One region of the Bacillus pretiosus genome, then DNA from elsewhere that is predicted to be linked to it. Evidence: riboswitches for the same ligand, from Rfam matches in the RefSeq annotation. Region 1 holds a riboswitch; each other region holds the start of a gene.
What was found. A riboswitch is a leader RNA that binds a small molecule or an ion and turns the genes downstream of it on or off. The one in region 1 is predicted to bind thiamine pyrophosphate.
Positions count from the first base shown of each region.

Region 1 (3,286 bases):
GTAGTCGTTCTTATTTTTCTAGCTTCGTTCTATTATTCAAAACAAATTGCAAAGCCGTTATTAAAAATAAATGATACGACGAAGAAAATAGCACACTTAGATTTCACAGAACAAATACCGATTACTTCAAAAGATGAAATTGGTGATTTATCGAAAAATATTAATGTATTATCTAATAAGCTCCATTCGCATATTGGACAGCTAGAACAAGATATTGAAAAGGAAAGAAAGTTAGAAAATACGCGGAAAGAATTTATTTCTGGTGTTTCGCATGAATTAAAAACACCGCTGAGTATTATGAAAAGCTGTATTTCTATTTTAAAAGATGGAGTAGCTGAGCATAAAAAAGAATACTATTTTCAGGCAATGGAACGAGAAGTAGATAAAATGGATACTTTAATTTTGGATATGCTGGAGTTAGCTAAATTTGAGTCAGGTACATATAAAATGAAAAAGGGTGTATTTTATATCGATACAGTAATTGAAGATATATGTGAACACCTTTCTGTGGACATAGAGAAAAAAGAACTTCATGTGCATAAAAATATATGTTCATTTGAAGTAGTCGCAAATCAAAGTCGGATTGAACAAGTAATCGTGAACTTCATTACGAATGCCATACGTTATACACCGAATAAAGAGGATATTATTATTTCTACAATAGATGAGAAAGATCGTATAAAAGTGTGTATTGAAAATAAAGGTACTCACATTGAAGAAGAGCAATTAGATAAAATTTGGGACCGTTTTTATCGCGTGGATGCAGCTCGCCACCGTTCACAAGGTGGAACTGGGCTTGGTCTAGCTATTTCTAAAAATATTTTAGAACTGCACGATGCTGAATATGGGGCAGAAAATACAGAAGATGGTGTATTATTTTACTTTTATTTACCTAAAAAAGCGTAGATGATGCATGCTACGCTTTTTTTAGTTTATTTTCATATTATCTTTACCTAATCTTTATTTTTAAACGATATAATCTGGGTAGAAAATGAGGTTATGTAAGGAGTCGATGAACCGTGCATAGCAAGTGGCTAAGTATAATGGTATTTATTTTCTTTTGTGCATTTATTGTATTTTTAATTGATATTACGATATAACAAAAAGAGCGCTTATTAAGCGCTCTTTTTGTTTGAATTTATTTGATAAGCATTGATGCTCTTGAATAAGCGAGGTGAAGTAAGAAATAAAAATATAAGTAAAACGGTACATAAAATAAAAGAACCGAGCATTGTACTGCCGTTTACGATTAATGAGTATAGAACTGCTGATTGACCTTTCGGTGCATATTGTCCCCAGAAAATAATACCAGCAATAAAGTGGCAGAAATAGCGAGCAAAGCTACCGATAAATGTAGCAAGGATAATATAAGCAAGGACTTTCTTACCTTCGTTTTGTTTTGATGAAGGTTTTTCTTTACGGGTACCTAAACTTGATTGTTCTAAGTTATTTTCATTAGACGTTAAAAGTGCTTTTTGAATTGGACGATAGAATAAGCCAGCAAATCCGATAAAAGCAAAGGCAATGAAGTACTCAATGAAAGCTTGAATAGGTGTTAAAATGTAAGCATCTCCTACGACAATTTGTAATAGTCCCCAAACTAAACCACCTAAGAAAGCTGATTTAAAGCCCCAGCGGTATGCAATAATAAAAATAGGAATCATAGCGAATGAAATGGAACCGCCTGTTGGAAGTTTGATTGATAATGGTAAAATGTCGATGACCAAGGCGAAGGCTGCAAGAATTGCAGATTCGATCATCGCTTGTAAATTGGTGTTACGCATGTTGTCTCCCCCTAAATCCAAGTTGTACAAAAAAGAATAGATATCATAGGAGGATACGAAATACGTAAATAAAAAAGAGGTATGTATTTCGGACGTTTGCACAATCCCTGCGTTAGCATTAACTAACAGGTTCGAAGGGTCGGAACGAAGTGTTCCCTCTCAGCGGCATGGCTCCCCCAGTGATAACGAGATTCTTTATTTGCTATTGTTTATTGTAAGCGAAATGGATGAGAATGGCAAACGAATACAGTATGACAATGATTGAAATAGAATTGTAGCGAAATGTTAATAAATATGAAGCAAAAGGGTATAGTACAAGAGAAATAGAGTGTGCTATAATTTTTTTGAAAATAATTATCATTCTCTTCTGAGGGGGAAGGTTATGAGCTTAGTAGATATTAAAATCGGTGAGAAAGTGTTAGTAAAAAGCGTTCAGTCTTTAGATCATTTACTGAAGAGAAGATTGGCTGCTTTCGGTCTTTCTGAAGGAAGCGAACTTCGCATGAAGCAGAAAGCGATGTTCAAAGGTCCTTGTACATTGGAGTGTCGTGGACAGTTAATTAGTATTCGTCATTGTGACGCGAAAATGATAAAGGTGGAATTAGCGTGAATAAGGTAGCTTTGCTAGGGAATCCGAATACAGGGAAGACATCATTATTTAATGCACTTACTGGTTCTTATGAATACGTAGGAAACTGGAGCGGTGTAACAGTAGAAAAGAAGGTTGGTAAATTAAAAGATAAGCAAGGAACATTAATTGATTTACCAGGTGTTTATGATTTGAATCCAGTTTCGCGTGATGAAGGTGTCGTTACAAATTTTCTACTAACAGACGAATTTCATCATATGTTAAATATAGTGGATTCTTCGCAATTCGAGAGAAATATGCATTTAACGTTGCAATTACTTGAGTTTGGAAAGCCGGTTTCAATCGGATTAAATATGGTCGATGTGGCAAAGCAACGAGGCATTGTAATTGATGTAAAACGATTATCAGAGCTATTAGGTGTAACAGTCGTTCCTGTCGTTGCAAGAAGTGGAAAAGGCTGTGAAGAACTACTTGCTACTCTTAAAGAAAATGACAAAAACGAGAAAAAGCCATTCATTATTTCATATGGTGTACAGATGGATGAAGGAATTGGAGAGGTAATAGCCCTTTTAGAGACAGCGAATTATAAGCATCCAAGATGGTTAGCCCTTCAATTTTTAAGCAATAACGAAGTAGTAGAAAAAGAAATGAAAGCATTACCAATTTATAAGGAACTTGTAGCCATTCGATCTCGCTTAGAAGGAAAACTTGATTGTACGTTGGAAGAGCACATTTACAAAACTCGTGAAGCGTATATTGAAAAGTTAAAAACAAATGTTATGAAGCATGAGAAAGAAGGAAAAATTCCTTTTTCGGAAAAAATTGATAGATTAATTACACATAAAATTTTAGGACTTCCAATCTTTTTAGCAGTTATGTTTTTTATTTTTCAGGTTACGTTTACGTGGATTGG
Region 1 is NZ_CM129593.1:4,636,046-4,639,331, reverse strand. It holds gene ACU8YW_RS23995 (sensor histidine kinase) at 1-906, shown strand, start outside; gene thiT (energy-coupled thiamine transporter ThiT) at 1,116-1,784, opposite strand; TPP riboswitch at 1,871-1,972, opposite strand; gene ACU8YW_RS23985 (FeoA family protein) at 2,167-2,394, shown strand; gene feoB (ferrous iron transport protein B) at 2,391-3,286, shown strand, end outside.

Region 2 (3,286 bases), 340 kb from region 1:
ATCATCTTTATTCGGTAAACCTAAATGTTCTTTCGGTGTTACATAACAAAGCATCGCCGTGCCAAACCAGCCAATCATCGCCGCTCCAATTGCCGATGTAATATGGTCATAACCTGGTGCAATATCTGTCGTTAACGGCCCAAGTGTATAGAACGGTGCGCCCTGACAAATATCAAGCTCTTTCTCCATATTCTCTTTAATTAAATGCATCGGTACATGCCCAGGTCCTTCAATCATCACTTGCACATCATGTTTCCAAGCAATCTTCGTTAATTCACCAAGTGTTTCAAGCTCAGAAAACTGTGCTTCGTCATTTGCATCTGCAATCGAACCTGGACGTAATCCATCTCCAAGAGAGAACGAAACGTCGTACTGCTTCATAATTTCACATATCTCTTCAAAATGAGTGTATAAGAAGTTTTCTTTATGATGGAATAAACACCACTGTGCCATAATTGAACCACCACGCGAAACGATACCTGTCGTACGCTTTGCAGTAATCGGAATGTAACGAAGTAATACGCCCGCGTGAATCGTAAAGTAATCCACACCTTGCTCCGCCTGCTCAATTAACGTATCACGATACACTTCCCACGTTAAATCTTCTGCAATTCCATTTACTTTTTCCAGCGCTTGATAAATCGGTACAGTTCCAACTGGTACAGGCGCGTTACGAATAATCCACTCACGCGTCGTATGAATATTTTTACCTGTAGATAAATCCATAATCGTATCCGCACCCCAACGCGTTGCCCACGTCATCTTCTCTACTTCTTCTGCAATTGAAGAAGATACAGCAGAGTTTCCGATATTTGCATTGACCTTCACGTGAAAGTTACGGCCGATAATCATCGGTTCTGCTTCCGGATGGTTAATATTCGCTGGTAAAATGGCACGACCTTCCGCGATTTCCTTACGAACAAACTCAGGCTCTACTCCTTCACGAATCGCAACATATTCCATCTCAGACGTAATGATACCCTTACGTGCATAATGCATTTGCGTAACATTTCCACCTTGCTTTGCTCTAAGCGGCTGACGATCCATTTGCGGGAAAACAGGCGTATGTTTCAAAGCCACTTTCACACCGTCATCCTCTGGTTTTACTTCGCGCCCTTCGTATGCTTCTACATCTCCGCGCTCCAGGATCCAAGAGTGGCGCGGCGCCTGCAATCCCTTTTCCAGTTCCACTTTATACGCAGGATCTGTATAAGGACCGCTCGTATCATATACACGAATTGGCGGATTCGGAATACCGTTCGTTTCGCTTTGTTCAATCTCGCGCATCGGCACTTTCATACCCGCGCGTGGTCCATCCACATACACTTTCTTACTTCCTGGTAAACTCGATTTCAATTCAATTTGCTCAGCTGAAACAGACTGTTTCATAACCTTTGTTGCCCCCCTGTACGTGACAAGGACAAGATATGGCCAGCGTATGCCAAAATAAAAAGAGCCAGGTCCATAAAAAAATAAGGACCTGGCTCATAAAGACATCATTATGTAAAGCCGTTAACTTCCCTACGCTGGTACGAGCCAGATCAGGTCCAAAGGGTTAAGAAGTTCACACGCTTCTCTCTCAGCCTACGCATACGTTAGGCACCCCTAGTTTATCACTGATTTAATTTTCAATACTTTCCCATCATACACGATAATCTGAAAAATGCAAAGTTTATTTCTTTTGTTGTTTATGGAATCATCCACGTTAAATAATATGCCTGTACATACGTCATAATACCAACAATAATTACGAAGAATAAACTATGCTTCACTGTAAAGCGGAATAAATCTGATTCTTTTCCAGCAAGTCCAACTGCCGCACAAGCAATTGCAATCGATTGCGGAGAAATCATTTTTCCTGTTACACCGCCCGTTGTATTTGCTGCAACGAGAAGTACTTCAGATACACCGACTTGCTGCGCTGTAATCGCTTGTAAATTCGAGAACAGTGCATTCGCTGACGTATCGGATCCTGTTAAAAATACACCGATCCAGCCTAGGAATGGTGAGAAGAACGGGAATAGTCCGCCAGTTCCTGCAAGTGCTAATGCTAATGTAGAAGATAGACCAGAATAGTTTGCGATAAACGCGAATCCTAATACGAATCCGATAGATAGAATTGGCATCTTAAGCTCATTTATCGTTTCTTTAAATGTTACTACTGCATCTTTTGCACTCATTTTCAAAATAAAGATAGAAATGATACAAGCAATTAAAATTGCTGTTCCCGTCGCTGATAAAATATCTAATTTCAAGATTGCTTCATAAGGCGTCGGTTTATTTACAATTGGCTCTGCTTTCATTACTAAATTGTGTAAGCCTGGAACTTCAAACTTAAACACAAGGCTTTCCAAAGCACCGCCTGGAGCAAATAACGCTTTAAAGAAACTTTGGCTCCAAATGACTACCATCACAGTTAAAATAATGAATGGAGACCATGCTTTTACTACTTTTCCTACCGTTAGTTTCGGCATAGATATCGCCGTTGCTGCTACCTCACTATTTGCTTCTTTAGACTGATAGATTTCTTTCGGCTGCCAAACTTTTAAGAATAGCGATAAACTCACTAAACTTACAAGTGCTGACGTAATATCCGGAAGTTCTGGCCCTAAGAACGTCGCTGTAATGAACTGCGTAATTGCAAATGAGCTACCTGCTACAAATAGAGCCGGCCATGTTTGTCTTACTCCTTTAAATCCATCCATTAAAAATACGATAAAGAACGGAACAAATAATGATAAGAACGGTAATTGATGCCCAGCCATTTGTCCAATTTTATGCGGATCAATACCTGTTACTTGTCCAGCAACTGTAATCGGAATTCCCATCGCTCCGAACGCTACTGGTGCCGTATTTGCGATTAAACACAGACCCGCTGCATATAAAGGATTTAACCCAAGACCTGCAAGAAGCGCTGCGGTAATCGCTACTGGTGCACCAAATCCTGCTGCCCCTTCCAAAAATGCTCCAAATGAAAAACCGATTAAAATAACGAGTAAACGATGGTCATTCGTAATGGATAATACAGATGCACGAATCACATCGAATTGACCTGTTTTCACAGATATTTTATATAAAAATACCGACATAATGATAATCCAAGCAATTGGCCATAGTCCGTATAAAAAACCATATCCCGTCGCTGCCATCGCCATCGTGAACGGCATCTTATAAGCGAATAACGCAACTAAAATTGTAAGTACGACTGTAATTAATCCTGCCACATACCCCTTCATGCGGAAAACTGCTAAAGCTAAGAAAAAAAAGATAATCGGAATAAGTGCGA
Region 2 is NZ_CM129593.1:4,978,452-4,981,737, forward strand. It holds gene thiC (phosphomethylpyrimidine synthase ThiC) at 1-1,389, opposite strand, end outside; TPP riboswitch at 1,502-1,617, opposite strand; gene lldP (L-lactate permease) at 1,689-3,286, opposite strand, start outside.
Region 2: linked by a shared signal. The riboswitch ahead of thiC (phosphomethylpyrimidine synthase ThiC) and the one ahead of thiT (energy-coupled thiamine transporter ThiT) in region 1 are both predicted to bind thiamine pyrophosphate.

Region 3 (3,286 bases), 1.1 Mb from region 1:
ATGGGGATGGCTAAATAAAGAAGTTAGTATTTATCTGAGTGAAACAGAAAAGGAACAATTTGGTGTGAAGGCAATAATTGATATTGCTAAAGACTTAAAATGTAGTACGAAATTTCTTTATAATAATTTTCCGGAGGAGTGTAAGAAAATCTCAGAACGTAATTATCGAATACAAACTGAAAAAATCTTTTTATATGTCTAATTTAAAAGGGCAGATACAAGAAGTCTGTTATAACCATTTTTTAAAAGGTGTTTTACAATTAAATCGAGGTTTTTACTACTTAAAATTATCATTATAACCATATAAATTTGGGAGAAAATCATACAAGTCATATAAATACTAGAAATATTAATTTCACCCTAACTATTGACGGGATACATCGCAACACGGCCGCAATTCAGCTGGGCATTAAAGCGAGTCGTTAAAGCGCGAGTCGCGTTAAGACCGATGTACCAGTCAGCTTCTGAACGTGCGACAGCCGAAGCGTATAAATTGTCATATGCTTTACCTGGTTTTAAATTTGCGAAGCCATCTTTAATTGCTTTATCAGTAACAGATGAAATCCATAAACGCTTAATAGGTTTTTGTATTTTAACTTTATCGATAATCCAACGTGCGACTAATTCGCCTTCGCGTCCAGCATCTGTCGCTACAATAATTTCATTTACATCTTTTCTAAGTAGCTGACTCTTCACAGCATTAAATTGTTTCCCTGTTTGTTTAATAACCGTTAATTTCAAGCGCTCAGGTAGCATCGGTAAATCTTCTAAATTCCACTGTTTATATTTCACATCATAGCTTTCTGGATCAGCTAATGTAACGAGATGACCTAAAGCCCAAGTTACAATATATTTACTACCTTCAAGGTAGCCATTTCCTTTTTTATCACACTTAAGTACACGCGCAATATCACGTGCAACGGAAGGCTTTTCAGCGATTACAACGCTTTTTACCATATTTAAAACATCCTTTCAAATTTCCATACGTTAACTATAGCATACATCTTCTTGAGATTCAGTTTCGCTCCAGATTTGAACGTTTTTTAGTGGGATAACATCTGTTTGAGGGTGAATGATGGCGACAGAACATAATATGCGCCATGATGAGACTATGAGAAATAGATACTTATTTATCCCGCATTAACGGGCAGTAAGACCCCTGCCTCAAAATTCAGCGGAAGCCAAGAAGTTAGGTAGGGGATCAACTGCCCATAAAAGCCCGATTGGTTCAACTAATAATCAGTGGGGGATGAACAAAGCCCCCACTGATTAAAGTTTCACTTTATTATGCGTATTGTTTTATCAGTTGCTTCTATATGAAATAGAAAAGTAAAGAACTTGTTATTTTACTAGAATAAGAGTAGACTTTGAAGTAGATGAATAATAAACACATGGGAGTTTGTGGATGCAAACTGAGAGTATGACTAATCCGTCATTGACCATTTGAACCTGTTGGATAATGCCAGCGTAGGGAGAGTGTAAAAGCACATGTTCAGGCACTTTGCGTACGCGCAAAGTGCCTTTTTGTGTATCTCCCATCACTATAGTTAGGAGATGAAAAGGATGAATATGAAAGAAATTAGTAAAGTAGTGGATTTGGTGAGAGAGTCTAATCCACTCGTGCATAATATTACAAATGTTGTTGTAACAAATTTTACAGCAAACGGTTTGTTAGCATTAGGAGCATCACCTGTAATGGCGTATGCAAAAGAAGAAGTAGCAGAAATGGCTAGCATTGCGGGAGCCCTTGTTTTAAATATGGGTACACTTCGTCCTGAAGAGGTAGAAGCGATGTTACTTGCTGGTAAATCAGCAAATGTGAATAATGTACCAGTACTATTTGATCCAGTTGGTGCAGGAGCAACATCGTATCGAACAGAAGTTGCGAGACATATTCCGGCTGAAATTGATTTAGCGATTATCCGCGGAAATGCAGCTGAAATAGCGAACGTTATTAATGAGAGATGGGAAATTAAAGGGGTAGACGCCGGTGTTGGAAATGGCAATGTCGTAAGTATTGCAAGGCAGGCAGCGGATGAATTAAATACAGTAGCGGTGATTACTGGAAAAGAAGATGTTGTTACAGATGGAGAACGAACGATCCTTATTCGAAATGGTCACCCTATTTTAACGAAAGTTACGGGAACTGGTTGTTTACTAACTTCTGTAATAGGAGCATTTGTAGCAGTAGAAAAGGATTATGTAAAGGCAGCAGTAGCGGCATTAACGTTTTATGGTGTAGCTGCGGAACTGGCAGCTGCTAAGACAGTGGAAAAGGGACCTGGTAGTTTCCAAATTGAATTTTTAAATCAGTTAGCGAATACCACTTCGGGTGATATTGAGAAGTATGGGAAGATTGAGCTTATATAGTAAGGAGGGGAACTAGATGCCCTGTATTACAAAGGCTGAAATGTCTAGATTATTATCAGTATATTTTATTATGGGAAGTAACAATTGTGCGAAGGAGCCACTACAAGTATTGAGAGATGCACTTGAAGGCGGTATAACAATTTTTCAATTTCGTGAAAAGGGGGAAGGGGCTTTAACGGGAGAGAAACGTATTTGTTTCGCGAAAGAACTACAAGCAGTCTGTAAAGAGTACGGTGTACCATTCATCGTAAATGATGATGTGGAACTAGCTATGGAGTTAGATGCAGATGGCGTGCATGTTGGCCAAGATGATGAAGGAATTACTTCTGTTCGTGAAAAAATGGGTGATAAAATTGTTGGTGTATCTACCCATACAATTGAAGAAGCACGCTGGGCAATTGAAAACGGAGCTGATTATTTAGGTGTTGGGCCTATTTTCCCAACGAGTACGAAAAAAGATACGAAAGCTGTACAAGGAACGAAAGGTTTAGCTCATTTTAGAGAACAAGAAATTACAATACCGATCGTTGGGATTGGTGGCATTACAATTGAAAATACAGCGTCAGTTATAGAAGCTGGTGCGGACGGTGTTTCTGTTATTTCCGCGATTAGTTTAGCGGAATCTCCGTATGAAAGTACGAAGAAGCTAGTAGTGGAAGTAAATAGGAGCTTGTAGGGAAAGGGAACTTCACAAAAATAGAAAAGAACATAATGGACAGTTAAAAATATTTAAACAAACGTTTGATTAAAAAAGCACAAACCCTTTAAAATTGTCGGTTTGTGCTTTTTCTTTAAAACATAATTGATATTAGGAGCATTCCAATTCCGATAGAGGTGAATGTTGCGATTAGGCCTGGAATCATAAAGCTATGATTTAAAACATATTTACCAATACCTGTTGTACCAGTGCGATCGA
Region 3 is NZ_CM129593.1:436,702-439,987, forward strand. It holds gene ACU8YW_RS02260 (hypothetical protein) at 1-202, shown strand, start outside; partial or broken gene topB (DNA topoisomerase III) at 385-957, opposite strand; TPP riboswitch at 1,382-1,491, shown strand; gene thiM (hydroxyethylthiazole kinase) at 1,555-2,370, shown strand; gene thiE (thiamine phosphate synthase) at 2,387-3,046, shown strand; gene ACU8YW_RS02280 (anaerobic C4-dicarboxylate transporter family protein) at 3,162-3,286, opposite strand, start outside.
Region 3: linked by a shared signal. The riboswitch ahead of thiM (hydroxyethylthiazole kinase) and the one ahead of thiT (energy-coupled thiamine transporter ThiT) in region 1 are both predicted to bind thiamine pyrophosphate.